2 regions of the Eubacterium limosum genome follow, and region 2 is predicted to be linked to the other one. Evidence: a T-box and tRNA genes for the amino acid it is inferred to sense, from the RefSeq annotation. Region 2 holds a T-box; the other holds one or more tRNA genes.
The links. A T-box is a leader RNA that pairs with one kind of tRNA and senses whether it is charged. The one in region 2 lies ahead of thrS (threonine--tRNA ligase), so its partner is inferred to be a tRNA-Thr.
Positions count from the first base shown of each region.

Region 1: it encodes a tRNA-Thr, which carries the amino acid that the T-box ahead of thrS (threonine--tRNA ligase) is inferred to sense. The anticodon was not compared.

Region 1 covers NZ_CP019962.1:2,116,051-2,125,091, reverse strand. The annotation lists gene B2M23_RS09840 (gamma-glutamyl-gamma-aminobutyrate hydrolase family protein) at 22-756, opposite strand; gene B2M23_RS09835 (DUF6483 family protein) at 868-1,275, opposite strand; gene B2M23_RS09830 (hypothetical protein) at 1,330-1,596, opposite strand; gene B2M23_RS09825 (hypothetical protein) at 1,914-2,165, opposite strand; tRNA gene B2M23_RS09820 (tRNA-Thr) at 2,321-2,396, shown strand; THF riboswitch at 2,605-2,696, shown strand; gene B2M23_RS09815 (folate family ECF transporter S component) at 2,823-3,578, shown strand; THF riboswitch at 3,676-3,768, shown strand; gene folE (GTP cyclohydrolase I FolE) at 3,877-4,437, shown strand; gene B2M23_RS09805 (HD domain-containing protein) at 4,434-4,919, shown strand; gene folP (dihydropteroate synthase) at 4,935-5,741, shown strand; gene folK (2-amino-4-hydroxy-6-hydroxymethyldihydropteridine diphosphokinase) at 5,744-6,568, shown strand; gene fba (class II fructose-1,6-bisphosphate aldolase) at 6,771-7,700, shown strand; gene B2M23_RS09785 (RluA family pseudouridine synthase) at 7,791-8,759, shown strand; gene B2M23_RS09780 (Holliday junction resolvase RecU) at 8,761-9,041, shown strand, end outside.
Region 2 covers NZ_CP019962.1:3,805,421-3,814,461, forward strand. The annotation lists gene rplT (50S ribosomal protein L20) at 163-519, opposite strand; gene rpmI (50S ribosomal protein L35) at 544-738, opposite strand; gene infC (translation initiation factor IF-3) at 829-1,404, opposite strand; ribosomal protein L20 leader region at 1,379-1,497, opposite strand; gene thrS (threonine--tRNA ligase) at 1,547-3,460, opposite strand; T-box leader at 3,555-3,761, opposite strand; gene B2M23_RS17850 (DUF445 domain-containing protein) at 3,931-4,827, shown strand; gene B2M23_RS17855 (FUSC family protein) at 4,918-6,768, shown strand; gene thiW (energy coupling factor transporter S component ThiW) at 6,957-7,475, shown strand; gene B2M23_RS17865 (metal-dependent transcriptional regulator) at 7,639-8,004, opposite strand; gene B2M23_RS17870 (TetR/AcrR family transcriptional regulator) at 8,148-8,834, opposite strand; gene B2M23_RS17875 (DUF2238 domain-containing protein) at 9,009-9,041, shown strand, end outside.

The DNA of each region.
Region 1 (9,041 bases), 1.7 Mb from region 2:
GGTAACGGATGCGTCTTTTTATTATGCCCGCTTTTTTGCTGCCTCCACAAAGGCCTTAAATAAATCATGTTCGTATGCACGCTTAGGCCACAGAAATTCAGGATGCCACTGAATTGCCAGACCATAGGTCATATCTGGTATTTCAACGGCTTCCACCAGTCCATCTTTTGCACGGGCTGTCGCCTCTAGCTGTGGGGAAAGCTCAGCAATTCCCTGATGGTGCATACTGTTGACACGAATTGTTTTTTCACCGATAATTTCAAACAGCTTACTGCCTTCTTTAATCTCGATATCATGCACCGGAAAAATAAACTCTGTTTTCTGGGCATGCTGCACAGGGTTTGCATCTTTTTTCTGCGCGACTAAATCCTGGTAAAGAGTACCGCCCAGAGCCACGTTAAAAAACTGAAGGCCGCGGCAAACACCAAAAAGGGCTTTATCCTGTTTTCGGACTTCATCAAACAAAATCGCTTCCATATAATCTCGTTCTGGCGAAACTTCATTGCAGTATTCAGTCATTTCCTGATTGTAAAGCGCTGGGTCCACATCCTGTCCGCCGGTAAACAAAAATCCATCAAACTCATTTACAAGTGGACGGATATCCGATTCGTCCTCTAAAAGCGGCAAAACGAAAGGCATTCCGGAGACCTCCAGAAGACCATTTAAGTATCCCGGAAAAATCCAAATGCTGTTCCATTTACTTGCCTGCTTTGTATCATAAAGGGGTAATACCCCTATTTTAGGTTTTTTTCCCATTCTGTTTTCCTCCAACAAAATATAAAAAAAGTATTTCCTCAAGCTTTCGCTATTGAAATACTTTAAAATAATATTACCCCAAAATTTTTAAAATAACAAGTTTTTTCTTTATCAATCAATTCCAAAAGCGGTCATGCGCTTGTCCAGTTCGGCCAAGACATCATCATCCAAATCATAACGATCCAGCAAATTCAAGAGGTCTTCACACTTTTCACGAATAGCATCTGCTGTGGCCTCATCGTCTTCCGCTTTAAAAACCTCGCCGTCCTCTTTTAAAAGATCCACAAGTGTCAGTATCTTTTTGGGCTCAATTTCTCCAAAATTTCCTAACAGATCAAAAACGGTTTCCGACGGCAGACTGAGAATCATATCGAGCGACATGCCCAGAAGGCTCTGATACTGGTCATTGGCCAGCGCGTGGCACTCTGCATATTCTTTTTTTGACCGCTTGAAAATTATTTCGCTGACCGCTCGGCACATCGCTCCGATCATTTCCATCAAATAGTCATTTTTCAGCATCGTTTTCTCCTGTCTGTTTATACCTGAAAAAATCCCGGCGAACCGGGACCTCTTTTATTCGGTTGTTGTATCTTCTACTACCTGAACTTCACCATTTTCCATGTCTACGGTTATGCTGACAAACTGTGTTTCATTCTTTTCGTCGCCTGCTGTCAAAACCTCGTCGGCGTTCACATCATCCATTGTCCAGGTAATTTTAAAAATATTTCCTATCGTTTCAGAGCTGGAAGTCATGTTCTTCGTATTCTGACGAAGAAACTCCTGTCCTATATGCTCTATAAACTTTCTTGTCGCGATTTTCTCTGCTGCATAAGCATCCATCCTTTTTCCACCTCATTCTATATCATTCAATACATTCATAGACTTATTTTACCACTTTAGCCGCTCTTTATCAATAAAAAGACCGGAATCTCTCTATAAATATTTATCCAGAACGACCTCGAATATGCTGTAGGGAATTAAAATTATTGACTTTAATCCTTTTATGCCTTTATTGGTTTTATAACTAACAAATTTTTGATTTATTCACTTGACTTGCCCCATTCATTTCGCTATACTATGTTTCGATTCTAGTTCAATGGATCTCGATGTTCAATAACAGAGAGTTCTATCCGACCTTCACTTGATATAGCTTTTGTTCAAGGCATAAAACTACATTCAAGTGAAGCGCCGTTTTCTTTCAGCCATCTTCTGGATTTTTCTCTTTGTTCAAGGCTGGCGTCTCTTACCTGCAAAATAGCTTTATGAACACTTTCTAAAAAAGCATTATCACTATCTGGAATAAATAGCCCGAATTTTATACAATAAACCTTAATTCGGTTCAGATCCAAAGACAGAAGCGCATCATTTCTTTCTTTTTCTGAGTGCTCCAGCAACTGTAAGTAATTCATTTTTAAACTCCTTTTCCATTTTTTCACTTTATCCTTTAAGCATATACCCAGACACTGCCGACGGATTCATATTTTTTTAAAGCATCTCAGAGATTGAAAATAAAGGATTGCCAAAACAGCTTCATTATGTTATCATATGGGAGTTGAAATCTTAAGCTGAAGTGGCACAGATGGTAGCGCAATTGATTCGTAATCAATAGGTCAGGGGTTCGATTCCCCTCTTCAGCTCCATTAAAAAACAGGGCGGGTTTACCATACTGGTAGACCCGCTTTTTTTCAGTTATTATACTTTTATCATCCTGACAGGTCCGCAGTCTTTTCTCTACCTGTCTGAAAACCGCATAAATAGCCGTTTTTTCCCCACCGTAAATGTTTAAATAATACCCTTAAAAATCATTGCACAATATATAAACCTGTGCTATGATGGGGCTAATCAATACAAAGAGTAGACAAGGTGCGTAAAGTGTTAAAGGATGGGAAGTTGCCTTTAAACGAAAATAGGTCATTGCGGTACCTTGTCGCTTCCGCTTGTACAAATCAACAACCCTGTCCGCAGGGAGCCTGGCTGTCCTACAGATGCAGGCAAGTCTTATCCTCCGGGATACAATAGTTGTAGGCGTGCGGAAGCATTACTTTCAGAAATTGAAGGAGGTTCTCATGAAAAGTAATGCTTTATCCCGTGGCACCACCCGTACGAAACTGGTCGTCAACTGTGGTTTGCTCATTGCCATCAGCATTGTGCTGAAAATTTTATTCGAGATGTATATTCCACTGGGTGGTTTTCCATCTCTCAGAATCAATCTGACATCTCTCCCAATCATGCTTTCCGGCATTTTATTGGGGCCACTCGCCGGTTTTATCGTCGGCTTTATTTCCGATTTGCTGTGCTTCTTTATTAAGCCCGGCGGTCCATTTTTTCTCGGTTTCACGGTTGCCAGCGGTCTGACAGGGCTGATTCCCGGCCTGCTGTGGATGCTGTTAAGAAAAAAGGAAATCAAGCATCTGGAATGGTTTAACCTTGGTTTTATCGTGTTGTCTGTTGGTGTTTTAGTACTAACCGGATTGTTCAGCTTTGAAAACAGCACAATCTACTATGCCGGTGAACCGCTAAATCCATTTGTTTTAGTGTTATTTATTGCTCTAATGGTCGGCTTTGTAATCTTCCCCATCATCACAGTCAGGCGTTCTGAGGTGCTTGGCGAATACCGAAGCGACTATATTCTGTTCATCGTCAGTGTGACCCAACTGATAACTTCCATTATTTTAAACACCTGGTTTTTAACCATTCTGTATGGTCAGGCAGTGACTGTGCTTTTACCCGCGCGGATCATTACCAATATCTTCTTGATACCACTTTACACAATCGCCTTGGTGGGATTATTGAAGGTATTGCCAAAATTTGTAAAAAAATAGGTTTCAGGAGCTGTGTAAAAACAGCTCTTTTTATATTTTTAAATCTTATCATTGAAAACCTATTGCAGTAGTGGTAAGATAGACACAATTAATGATAAACAGAGTAGATAAGACGCGTGAAGTGTTAAAGGATGGGAAGTTGCCTTTAAACGAAAATAGGTCATTGCGGTGTCTTATCGCTTCCGCTGTGCCCTACGATGGGGATTGTAGGTTGCGGAAGCACTGCTCTTTTTACCGAGCAGTGCTTTTTGTGTTTATTTTTAATAATCTTATAGCGTTCAATATTGGAGGAACACAAATGAACAAAGAAAAAATTATGAAAGCTGTTACCATGCTGATTGAAGCCATCGGCGAAGATCCCCAGCGTGAGGGCCTTGTAGACACACCCGACCGCATTGCGAGAATGTATGAAGAAATCTTTGCCGGTATCGGGAAGACGGCCGAAGAACACCTGTCAAAATCCTTTACCATTGAGTCCAATGATCTTGTCATTGAACGGGACATTCCTTTTTATTCCATGTGTGAACATCATTTCCTGCCCTTCTACGGAAAGGCGCATATTGCCTATGTACCAAACGGCAAGGTTGCCGGCCTCTCTAAGCTGGTGAGGACCGTGGATGTTTACGCAAAGAAACCTCAGCTTCAGGAAAAGCTGACCTCAGAAATCGGCAATGCCATCATGGAATATTTAGACGCCCAGGGCGTAATGGTCATCATTGAGGCTGAACACCTCTGCATGAACATGCGCGGTGTCAAACGTCCCGGTACAAAGACCGTAACCGCCATGAGCGATGGTATCTTAAAAACAGACGCCAGCCTTAAAAATGACGTCTATAATCTTTTAGGAATAAGAGCATGAGTTCAAAACTCACCCAAACCAACCGACTGTTGAATCTTCCGGAATACCAGGATTATTTACACCGAATCGAGGCTCACGAAAAAGATCGCCGTCTCTGCCGCCATAACCTGGCCCACTTTCTGGACGTTGCCAGAATCGCCGCCATTATTGCGAATGAAGAGGGACTTAACCTAAACCGTGATCTCATTTATACTACCGCACTGCTGCATGATATCGGACGTTTCGTCCAGTATGAAAACGGCACTCCTCACGAGCGGGCTTCCCACAAGCTCGCCATCGTCCTTCTCAAACATCTGGACTTTTCACCAAAAGAGCAGTCGGTCATTTTAGAAGCGATCCTGTCTCACCGCACTGCCGGCAATCGGGGTTTTAATGCTGTTTTTTATCAGGCCGATAAGAAATCCCGGGCCTGTTATGGCTGTGCTGCCCAGGACGCGTGTAACTGGAACGATGAAAAGAAAAACTTAGAAATCACCTATTAACCCCAAGGAGACAAAATGAAAATTGGCAATAAAGATTTTGATTTAAAGAACCATGTATATATAATGGGGATTCTAAACGTTACGCCCGATTCTTTTTCAGACGGCGGACGTTTTGATTCTCAGGATCAGGCCCTGCGCCACGCGGAGGAAATGATTGAAGCCGGTGCCGATATTATCGACATTGGCGGCGAATCCACAAGACCTTCCCATACCCCTCTTGGTGAAGATGATGAATTAAAACGCGTCATCCCCATGATTGAAGCCATCAGAAAACGCTTTGACATTCCCATATCAATCGACACTTACAAAGCAAAGGTCGGCGAAGCCTCCATTGAAGCTGGAGCAGACCTTATCAATGATGTCTGGGGGTTTAAACGGGAACCACGCTTGGCTGAAGTAGCAGCAAAACACCAGATTCCCTGTTGCCTGATGCATAACCGCACAGATATGGATTACACAAATTTAATGGCTGATATTCTTGACGATCTTCAGGAATCCATTGACATTGCTCTGGAGGCCGGCGTTTCAAAAGACGCCATCATGCTGGACCCCGGAATTGGTTTTGCCAAAACCAGCGATAACAATCTGACCGTCATGCACCATCTGGAGGCGCTTCAAAAACTGGGCTATCCTGTACTTCTCGGCACTTCACGAAAGAGCTTTATCGGCAATACTCTTGACCTGCCGGTGGATGAACGTCTGGAAGGAACCATGGCCACCACCGTTATAGGGGTGATGAAGGGATGTTCCATTATCCGTGTGCATGATGTCCTTGAGAACAGACGCGCTGCATTGATGACCGCAGCTATCATGAGAGGCTAGTCATGGATAAGCTTTATATTAAAGACCTGGAAGTCTTTGCCAACCATGGTGTATTTGAGGAAGAAAAAAGACTTGGACAAAAATTTGTTATCTCCGTTACCTTAGAATTAGATATGCATGCTGCCGCGATTACCGGCGACCTGTCCAAATCCGTGAACTATGGTGAGCTCTGTGCGGAAATCGAAACGGAATTCCAACGGGAAAGCTATGACCTCATCGAAACTGCCGGTGAAAAGCTGGCAGACTTTATTCTAAGCCGCTATAATCTGATAAAGGGCGTAACCGTTTTGGTGAAAAAGCCCTGGGCGCCCATTCATAAGCCCCTTGATTACGCCGCCATCGAAATTAACAGAAGCTGGCACCGCGCCTTCATTGCCTTCGGCTCAAATCTCGGTGACCGTGAAAAAAATATTCAAACCTCCATTAATTCATTAGTTACCCGAAACGATATCCGCCTGATTAATCAATCCAGCAGCATCGAAACAGAACCATGGGGATATACCGAACAGGATGCCTTTTTAAATGGCGTAATGGAAATAGAAACTACTCTGTCCCCCGCAGATCTCATGACCCTGCTGTTAGACACTGAAAAACTTTTGAAACGCGAACGCGTTATTCACTGGGGACCCCGTACACTGGATCTTGACATTCTGTTCTATGACAGACTGGTATATGATCACCCGCACATTACCCTACCACATCCCAGAATACAGGACCGGCTTTTTGTACTGGAGCCTATGGCGGAGATCGCTCCCTGGTACATTCATCCTGTGCTTGGTAAAAGCATAACTGAGCTTATGGAGCAATTAAAAAAGTCTGAGTCTTAGGAACCTTATGCGCTCTTTCAATCCCGATACGGACAAAAACGTTCCCGATAAAAGCAGTCATTTTTTCCTGCTTTTATCGGGTTTTTTATTAAAATTTCATTAATTTAAAAGTTTTGTATTGTTAAAATGACCCAACAAGAGTATACTAGTAAGTGAAATAAATCAAACAAATTTAAACGAGCTACGACTCAGGAGGTTTGAAATGGGATTAGTAACATCTACTGATATGTTTAAGAAAGCATATGAAGGCAAATACGCAGTAGGCGCTTTTAATGTAAACGATATGGAGATCATCCAGGGCATCGTTGAAGCTGCACAGGAAGAAAAGGCCCCTTTGATTTTACAGGTATCCGCCGGCGCCAGAAAATACGCCAATCCAGTTTATCTAAAAAAGCTGGTTGAAGCAGCGGTCGAAACCACTGATCTGGATATCTGCCTGCATCTGGACCACGGCGCAGATTTTGAAATCTGTAAATCCTGTGTTGATGGTGGCTTTACCTCTGTCATGATCGACGGCTCCAAGTATCCCTTTGAAGAAAATATCGCATTGACTAAAAAAGTAGCCGACTATGCCCACGATCACGGTGTAGTCGTGGAAGCTGAGCTTGGAAAACTGGCAGGTATTGAAGACGCTGTAAGCGTAGGTGACCATGAAGCCTCCTTTACTGACCCGGATGAAGCAGTCGAGTTTGTCGAAAGAACAGGTTGCGACTCCTTAGCCATTACCATCGGCACCAGCCACGGTGCGTTTAAATTCAAAGGCACTCCAAAGCTGGATTTCCCAAGACTGGAAAAAATTTCCGGCCTGCTGCCCGGCTATCCACTGGTGCTCCACGGATCTTCCAGCGTCCCCAAAGAATTTGTCGATTTGTGCAACCAGTACGGCGGCGCCATCCCGGGTGCACAGGGCGTCCCGGAAAATATGCTGCGCGAAGCTGCCAAATGGGGCGTCTGTAAGATCAATATCGACACAGACTTGAGACTGGCCATGACAGCCTCTATCCGCAAGGTTTTTGTAGAACAGCCACAGGTTTTTGACCCAAGAGAGTACCTTGGACCAGGTCGAAACGCCATTAAAGCCATGGTTGCTCATAAGCTAAAGGATGTCCTGGGCTGCTCAGGCAAGCTCTAAACAAAATGAATATCCAATCCGGAATGCCCGACATTCCGGATTTTTTTATGGTATAATCATTTTATAATCTATAAAAAACAAGGAAGTTTAATGAAACAATATACCATTGATGAAAACTCAGGAAACCAGCGCCTTGACCGTTACCTGTCGAAGCTGATGCCCCTGGCAGACAGAAATTTTCTGCAAAAGATGCTGCGCAAAAAAAGAATCAAGCTTAACGGCGGCCGGGCCGAGCCCAAAGACACAATCCACAGCGGCGACACCATCCAAGTCTATTTTTCCGAAGAAACCATCACGGGCTTTCAGGAAAAAAAGATACCGCGGCATTTTGACCTGACGCCGCAAATCAAAAAAATATTTGAACCGCCGGTTTATGAGGATGACCATCTGCTGGTCATCAACAAGCCCGCCGGCCTTTTAAGCCAGGCAGATGCTTCCGGCGATATTTCATTGATCGATGCGGCGCGGACCTACCTGAAAAAAAACACGACCGATGGCACCGAAGCTTTTGAAATCGTCATTTCCAACCGGTTGGACCGCAACACCAGCGGCATTATCCTCATGCCAAAGGATTACCCAACCTTACAGACTGTGAATGCCGCTATCCGGGAGCGCCATGCTTTAAAGGAATATCATACCATTGTGTTCGGCGTAATAAAAAAGCCTGGTACTCTTACTGGCTTTTTAACCAAGGACACCGCTGAAAATAAATCAGCAATCCAGAGCCAGTCTGAAAAGGGCGCCAAAGAGGTTCGTCTGGATTACTGCCCTCTCGCAGATAATGGTAAATTCACGCTTCTGGAAATAACCCTTCACACCGGACGTTCACACCAGATTCGCTCACAGCTTGCCGACTATGGTTTTCCCGTCATCGGAGACTACAAGTATGGTGACACCTCTATCAACCGGCAGTTCAATCAGAAATATGGATTAAAGCACCATTTGCTGCACAGCCGGCACTATGCCATAAAAGACCTGGGATACGACTTTACAGCCCCCTATCCGGCACTTTTTAAGCAGCTTTTAAGAGAACTGAAACTGGATAGGGAGGCGCTTTAATATGGGATACTGGCACAGCCGCGGTCTGCGCGGCAGCTATCTTGAAGAATGTATTAACCAGACCAACAAAATTTATCTTGAGCAGGGGCTTGCCGTTGTCCAGAAGCTTCCAACCGCCATTAAGCCCATAGAGCTGGACCCGGGCAAAGGGACCATTAAGCTGGCTTATTTTGAAGAAAAGAGCACCGTCGACTATATGGGCAACGTTCAGGGTATTCCCATCTGCTTTGACGCCAAGGAGACCAACCAGAAACGGCTTCCCATCGCCAATATTCACGAGCA
Region 2 (9,041 bases):
TTTTATTTGCTTTCACCTATTGTACCATTCTGTCAAAAAAAAGCAAGGCCGTTTACCGCAACCAATATCTTTCTAAAGGAGATTATTACCCAACATGGTGAAAATATCACATAAAAAAAACTTCCCAAGGACTGAGAAGTTTTTTGTCTTGGTTCTTAAAGCTTAAGCCTGATGTGCTTTTGCAACATCAACTAATTTTGCGAATGCATTAATGTCATTCATTGCTAAATCAGCTAAGATTTTACGGTCCATTTCAACGCCAGCCTGTTTCAGACCAAACATGAATTTGCTGTAGCTTAAACCATACATACGGGCACCTGCATTGATACGGGTAATCCATAATCTTCTGAAATTTCTTTTCTTTTCTTTACGACCTCTGTAAGAAGAACGAAGTGCACGCATAACTGCTTCGTTCGCTGGTCTGTATAACTTGCTTTTAGCACCATAATAGCCTTTTGCAAGTTTTAATACTTTTTTATGCTTCTTTTTGGCATTAACGCCTTTTTTAATTCTAGCCATTAAAATTTTCCTCCTTGCTCACTATTATTTCATTAACATTTTTTTGACAACTTTTGCGTCACTTGGTACTAAGTAACCAGCTTTTCTAAGATTTCTCTTTCTTTTCTGGCTTTTCTTATTTAAGATGTGGCTTTTATAAGCCTTAGCGCGTTTGATCACACCTGATTTTTTCACTTTGAAGCGCTTTGCAGCACCACGATGGGATTTCATTTTTGGCATAGTCGATTCCTCCTCCCTATCTTCGTCAACTTATTTTTTTATTTTATTTATATAATGAAGTATAACAAGTTATACCATTATAGGCTTAGCTTACTTATCCTTCTTAGGGGATAAGAACATGACCATGCTGCGGCCTTCCATTTTTGGTGGCTTGTCAACCGTACCATAATCAGTTACACGTTCAGCGAAGTCAAGTAAAACACCCCTACCCTGATCCGTATAAGCCATTTCACGGCCTCTGAAACGGATGGATACTTTGACACGATTGCCCTGTTCTAAGAACTTGATACAGTTTTTGACTTTAACCATGATGTCGTGTTCCTCAACCCGTACAGACATACGGATTTCTTTGATAACAACCGCTTTCTGGTTTTTCTTTGCTTCTTTAACACGTCGCATTTCTTCATAACGGAATTTACCGTAGTCCAAAATTTTGCAGACTGGCGGCTTCGCGTTAGGAGAAACCTTAACGAGATCCAGACTCTTTTCATCTGCCATTTTTTGTGCTTCTTTGGTTGGCATAACGCCCAGCATTTCTCCGTTTGCATCAATTACGCGGACTTCTCGATCGCGGATTTCCTCGTTAATTTCGTGTTGAACTTCTCTTGCTATAGTAATACACCTCCATTTATAGGAATTTATTAAAACAAAAATGCAGGTAGACATGGTCCACCTGCATTAAACAATCAATTACTTAAATTGCTATGAACCCGCCTTGTTAGAAGACCAGGTGAGAAGTGGACACCTCTACTTTGTTTGCTTAATAAGTATATATCAGCCATAAATAATTGTCAAGCACTTTTTAAAATTAATCTAAAACCAGCGATTTTTGGGCAATATTCTGAGCCAGACGATATTTAAACTCATCAATTTTCAAAGTTTCCTGCTCACCGGTATCGCGGTTACGGATACTCAGACGTCCTGATTCAACTTCCTTATCCCCAATGACCAGCATGTATGGAATTTTCTGCATCTGTGCTTCACGGATACGATAGCCGATCTTTTCATCCCTGAAATCAATTTCTACACGAATGCCTGCTTCTTCCAGTTTTGCGGCTATTTCTTTTGTAAAAGCGTCATGTGCATCGGATACCGGAATTAGCTGTACCTGTACTGGAGCCAGCCAAAGCGGGAATTTTCCTGCGAAGTGTTCGATTAATATACCAAGGAAACGCTCAATACTGCCAAAGATCGTACGGTGCAGGATAACCGGGCGATGTCTCTCTCCATCACTGCCAACATAGGTTAAATCAAAACGTTCCGGCATCTGCATATCTAACTGGATCGTACCGCATTGCCAGGTGCGTCCAATGCTGTCTTCCAGATGGAAGTCAATCTTAGGACCATAAAACGCACCGTCTCCCGGATTCAGCTGATAATCCATTCCTTTGGCTTCAAGCGCTTCGCGCAGTGCATCTGTCGCGACTTCCCAGTCTTCATCTTTGCCAATGGCCTTCTCAGGCTTGGTAGAGAGCTCAACTTTATATTTAAAGCCAAAAATATCATAGATTTCATTTGCCAGATCAATGATTCCAATGACTTCATCCTTTACCTGATCCATAGTCAGGAAAATATGTGCATCATCCTGTGTAAAGGTACGAACACGCATAAGGCCATGAAGTGCACCGTGAAGCTCATGGCGGTGTACCTGACCCAGCTCGCCCATGCGCAGTGGCAGCTCACGGTAGCTGTGCTGTCTTGTTTTGTAGACAAGCATACCGCCTGGGCAGTTCATTGGCTTGACAGCAAACTCCTGTCCGTCTATTTCCGTAAAATACATATTTTCTTTATAGTTGTCCCAATGGCCAGAGCGTCTCCACAAATCTGCGTTCAGCATAATCGGTGTCTTGATTTCTTTATAGCCTTTTTTCGTATGTTCACTGCGCCAGAAATTTTCAAGCTCATTACGCAGAACCATTCCCTTAGGATGGAAAAATGGAAAACCTGGCCCTTCTTCATGCATTGAGAAAAGATCTAATTCCTTACCAAGTTTACGGTGGTCACGTTTTTTAGCTTCTTCCAATCGCTGTAAGTATTCATCGAGTTCTGACTTTTTCGGGAAAGCAATCCCGTAGACACGCTGGAGCATTTTGTTATTGGCGTCGCCATGCCAGTAAGCGCCTGCAAGACTTAAAAGCTTGAAAGCCTTGATCTGAGATGCGTTTCGGATATGCGGGCCTGCACACAGATCGGCCCATTCGCCCTGTCCATAGAATGAAATGACTGCATCCTCCGGCAAATTGTTGATCAATTCGGTTTTATAGGTTTCGCCCTCTGACTCTGCCCATTTCAGCGCATCCTCTCTGGATTTGGTATAATACTCAATTTCCGGCGCTTCCTTAACAATTTTTTTCATTTCCTTTTCAATCTTCTCAAGATCTTCTGGGGTTAAAGTATGCTCTAAATCAATGTCATAGTAAAAACCATTGTCAATCGCCGGACCGATGGTTAACTGCGCTTCAGGCCAGAGCCGCTTGATTGCCTGAGCCATAAGATGGGACGCGGAATGCCAGAAAGCATGTTTGCCGCCTTCAGAGTCAAAGGTCAATAAATTCAGTGTGCTGTCTTCCGTAATGGGTTTGCGGATATCCACCAGCTCGCCATTTAATTCACCGGCCATTGTGTTGCGTGCTAGACCTTCGCTGATATCCTTCGCTACATCATAAACAGTGATACCAGGTTCATACTGTTTAACAGAACCGTCTTTTAAAGTTATGTTCATAAGATTACCTCCATAAAATTGATACGTTAATATTGATTAAATAAATATTTTTTCTGAATGGGGCGGAATATCAAAAACGTCCCATTGTCTACGACAATGGGACGTTCATTACGCGGTTCCACCCAAATTGGTATACATGGTATACCCACTCTGATACTGATAACGGACAGTGTTCCGGTACTGCATTTGACAGCCAACTCGTGGGATGGTCTTCAATTAAATATCGGTTGCGACAATTCCAGCACCATGCCTGCTCTCTGTAACCTTCATTTAACTTACTCTTCCCAGTCATCATCTTTAAATGTTTAATTTATACACAGTATACCCCTAAACACCAAAAGATTCAACACCTTTTTGAAAATATTTATGTAAATTTAAATGGTTTTAAGTTAAACTTGAGGATGGACATTTATGAGCGTCATCGTTATAATACTATAATAACCAATCATTCTATTAAAGGAGCGATCATATTGGATCTACACTTTCTAATCGGCCCTTTGGTCGGTGCTGTTATCGGTCTTATCACCAACGGGATTGCCATACGCATGTTATTCCGGCCACTGAAGCCTGTCAAAATTTTAGGATGGACGCTTCCCTTCACACCGGGGATCATTCCAAAAGAAAAACCGCGAATCGCAAAATCTGTGGGGGCTGTCATTGGATCTACACTTGTAAATGAAGAAGTTCTGAGCCGCGGGCTTCTGTCACCGGAAATGGATGCTAAAATCAGCGGCTACATCGATCATAAAATCGAGGCTTATAAAGACAGCCCTATGACCATTCGCGAAATTATTATTCACTATACCGACGAGGAAAAAACAGAAGCGCTGACAAATACAATTACTGAAAAGGCAACTGCACTGCTGTATCGTAAGGTATGCCAGATGGACGTCGGCGATATGGTAGCCGATGCCGCGATGGATGAAATCAAGAATAATTCGTTGTTTTCAGCTTTTTCTTTTATGGTCAGTGATAACACCATGATCGGTATCCGTGAAAAGCTTAAGGATACGGTCAACAACATGGTCTTTGAGCGCGGCGAGGAAATGATCTGCAATCTGGTAGACCGCGAGAGCCATGAAATACTGGATTACAGTATGGCTGAGCTCTACGATCGTTTCGGTTCAAGTGTACCGAAGGTAAAAGAGAGTCTGCTTAAGGCCTATCACAATCTGGTCGAAAACAACTTATCCAAGGCGCTCATCGCTTTGGATATTCCTCAGCTGGTAGAAGACCAAATCAATGGCTTTGACGTGTTGGAGATGGAGAAAATCATTTTGAGCATCATGAAAAAAGAATTGAATGCCATCATATGGCTCGGCGGTCTGCTGGGGATGATTATGGGATTTGTAATGAATTTCTTTTAAAGTGTAAAAACGGTTCCGGAAAATGCCAGAACCGTTTTTTATTGCTTTATTTTGTCCTAAAAGGGTATTCTAAAAGAAAACCCTTAAGGAGTGATTTCAATTTTAAAAGCCATCAAAAATTTCTTTAAGGCATTGCCCAAAACATTGCCAGCCATTATCTTCGGTTTGTTTCTTATGGGAACGGTCATTCTGCTTTTCGGCAGAAATAATGCGGTTATCGCTCTTGTTTTTCTCTTATACACGCAGACCATGGCTAAAACTCGCCTCTCCATTGTCAACATGCTCCTCGATTCTCTTTGGTTGGTTGGCTACGCCATTCTAGGGACTCTGGTCTCCATGCATTTTGCAACATTGATTATTATAGGATTTCTGCTGATTTTCTTTTTGATCTATGCCGATGCCAATGAGTTTTTGAAAACAAACTATTACATCCCCGGTATGGCATTTATCCTAGTACAGATCAGCCCTGGGACACTGGCAGACCTCCCAATCCGTATATTGGCACTTCTTTATTGTCTGGTCATCTGTATTGGAATAAGCATACTGTTGCAAAAGCGTCAAAAGGCAGGCCCCTTCAATCCCCTTGTAAAGGAAGCGCTCAGCTGCACAGGTGCTGGATTTAGAACGCTGGGACAAGAAAAAAACTCCAAAGACGAAGCGGTTGGTAAAAAAATTGATGCTCTGTCTCTGAAGCTGAGCAGTAATATTTATCCCGCTGTTTTCAGACAAATGGGACTCATGAATGGCAGCCAGAAATATTCTTATGGCTTGATGCTCTGCCTCGAACAACTCGGACAGGTGCTGCAGTCCTTAAGTGCTTCTGTAAAAGAGCTTTCGGAAGTTGATCAGGCTCAATTCTCTATTTTAGGTCAACGGCTGGAGGCGGCCGTTGATCCCAAAGCACTGGCGGCAGATTTACAGGCATTTTTGAAAAAAACCACTTTAAGTACCGACCAGATAAATCAGGAACTGTTGCTGGTGTTGGAATCCCTTCGGGAGCGTCTGATGGATGACTGTCATTACAGGGATCTCAACACTTCCATTAAGACGGGACTCCAATATAAAGCCTTTACACTGCAGCATCGGTTCAGCCTTGATTTTTTCCAGATGCGTTTCGCACTCCAGACTGCTGTTATTGTCACCGTCTGCACCATCATTGCACACTTTATCCCCCATTGGTTTAATATTCCTCTCCATGAATGGCACGGCTACTGGATACCACTTATGGGTTATTTATCTTCCAGCATTTACATCCGTGACACACTAAAAAAAGCAGCTTATAAAGTGAGCGGTACAATTCTGGGAATGCTATTTTTTATTCTTGTCACACAATATATTCCCGCCTCAATACGACTGCCGCTCACCGTTGCAGTCGGGCTGGTTTTTATGCTGACCATAAAAAGTTCAATTGTCAGCACCATGATCAGTACACAAATGACCTCCGTTATGTTTTTACCCCAGCTGGGCGTCATGGATCTGGTGTTATTTCGAGTATTCTGTGTTATCGGCGGTGTCTCTATCGCTGTACTTGGGGGGATTTTCATATTTAGAACACGCAAACAGGATGTCTTCCGATATGAGCTCACGAGTCTTTTTAAATCAGATTTATTTATTCTTTATAATCTGTGGAACCTGGCTGAAAAGCAGGAGGCTGGTCCCTTGCTTTACGAAAACCTGTTAAACCTCCATCTGGTCAGCAATCAGCTGGAGAGCCTGTCAGAAGATCAAAAGCTTATATCAAAAGAATCCTTTAAAAAAATAATGGATAAAAGCCGTCATTTTTTAGCATCAGCTGTTCATTTAAGCATGTACTTAAGCTTAAAAGGCGTTTCTCCAGAAAAATGGCAACACATTAAAACTGAAATTCACAGAGCTGGCGAAACACTTAAAAGGGCTTTTGAAACCACAAAGATTCCTTCAGAAAAAACTGGACAGGCTTGAATCTCTTTTCAAAAAAAGCTATAATAAAAATAGAATCATACAAGGGGAGCTCGCCGCAGCGGGCTGAGAGGAAGCTCTGTCGCTTCGACTCAAAACCTGATTTGGATAATGCCAACGTAGGGACAACATCGTATTTTATGGGGTACGCCACGTAGGCGTATCCCATTTTTTGTCTGGAGGCTTCTATTATGGAAAAAAATCGTACGCAAAAATTGACAATGGCCAGTATTCTTATTGCTGTAGGGGTTGTCTGCTCACCCTTCAGTATTCCTTTGGGGGCGGCGCGCTGTTTTCCGGTTCAGCATATGGTCAATATTCTCTCAGCAGTATTCCTCGGTCCTTTTTATGGCGTTTCAATGGCTTTTATCACCAGTCTTATCCGGGTAATGCTTGGAACCGGCAGTCTTCTGGCCTTCCCCGGTAGTATGTGCGGCGCGCTTCTCTGCGGTTTGGTGTTTCGTTATACTGAAAAGCTGACCTTCACCTATCTTGGCGAACTTTTGGGCACCAGCATCCTCGGGGCACTTGCGGCTTACCCGATTGCGACTATCGTCATGGGAAAGGAAGCAGCTCTATTCGCCTACGTAATACCTTTTTTCATCAGCTGTATCGGCGGTGTGGTTCTTGGGGCTGTCCTGGTTGCAGCCATTCAGAAAACTGGTATTATGAGCCATATTCTAAATGATAAATCCAGGCAGCAACAATAAAGCTTTAATCTGCCTGATGCTTGGAATTAATGCTTGCACAAAGAGATGAAATCGATTATAATGGAACAAATATCACATTGTAGTGAAGCTTACCATTTCACTACACCTGCTTTTTGCAGCAGAGCTTCATACCTTTTGTCGGGACCTGTAAAGGTCCCATTTTTTATGCTGTCATCTCTTTCATTTTAAGCGCTTCAAAGGTTTCCACACTAAGGACATGCTCCAATCGGCAAGCATCCCGTTCAGCCGTTTGGGTTGATATTCCCAGAAAATAGACAAGAAAATCACGAATACGCAGATAGCGCTCATAAATATTTAATGCCCTTTTGAGTCCCGTCTGTGTTAAACAAACATTATTACTCTTCACGCTGACCAGATCACTCTCCTCCAAAAGCTTAATCATATAGCTGACACTGGCTTTGGTATAGCCCAGAAAATCGGCTATATCTGTTTTTCGCACTTTATCGAGTCGCTGATGAAGAATCAGAATAGCCTTCAGATAATTTTCTCCTGCTGAATAATTTGACATGGATAATCTCCTCACTTTGTATTCGAGTGAATTCATTCATTTATAGGATAACCCAGCTTGATTTTATTGTCAATAAAAAATGAATATATTCACTCATTAAAGAATGAAAAAGCCGCTCAGTTTTTACCAAGCGGCTTCACAAATCAGTTTTTATTCTTCTCATCCCATACCAGCAGCTGTTCAGGGTTGTCAATTTTTAACAGGTCGACCAGCATTTTTCGGATGAAGATAACGAAATGGTGTATGTAAGCTTCAATATTTTCTGCTGGAATCTCCTCATGAAAGGTGTGCAGCATACCAAAAACGATAAACCTTGTGGTCGTCTCCGGGTTTTCACAATGAAATGTCCCCTCACGAATTCCTTGTTGTATAACCGGAATCAGATCTTCCACCATTTTAGCCGCTACCTTATCAATTCGGCTGGCTCTTATTTCACTGTTTTCGTGATAGTTTGCTTCAAACTCCTTATGCTTCAGAGTATAATCAAAAAGATATTGTATAAAATAATGAAGCTTATCAACCGCAGGCATATCAGGTTCATTGAGAATCTGAGTCTCGCGGAGCGATTCGGTCGCATAGAACTCACAGGCGGCTTCAAAAATATCTGTTTTCGATTTAAAATATCTGTAACACAGCCCCACAGATACATTCATCTGTGCCGCAATATCCTGAATCGTGGTATTTTCAAACCCCTTCTCAGAAAACAGCCCAAAGGCCGTTCGAATAATTTCCTGACGGCGCTCCATCGGTTTTTTTGATATGCGCGGGCGGGTTGGGCTGTTGGGTGCGCTTCCTCTATGATTATGCATATGATTTCGGCGTTGTGACATAATAGGCCTCCAGTAGTATCAGTGAATAAATTCATTATTGCCGACTTTAACGGCTTTGTCAAGATTTTTAAAAACATACTATTTACCTATAATGACAGAACGGGACAAATAAATATTGCTTTCTGCTCCTTTGTGATATAATGCTATCATTAGATTACATAAAAGGAGCACTTTGTGAAAAAGGATAAGACATCAAAAGAAAAATCT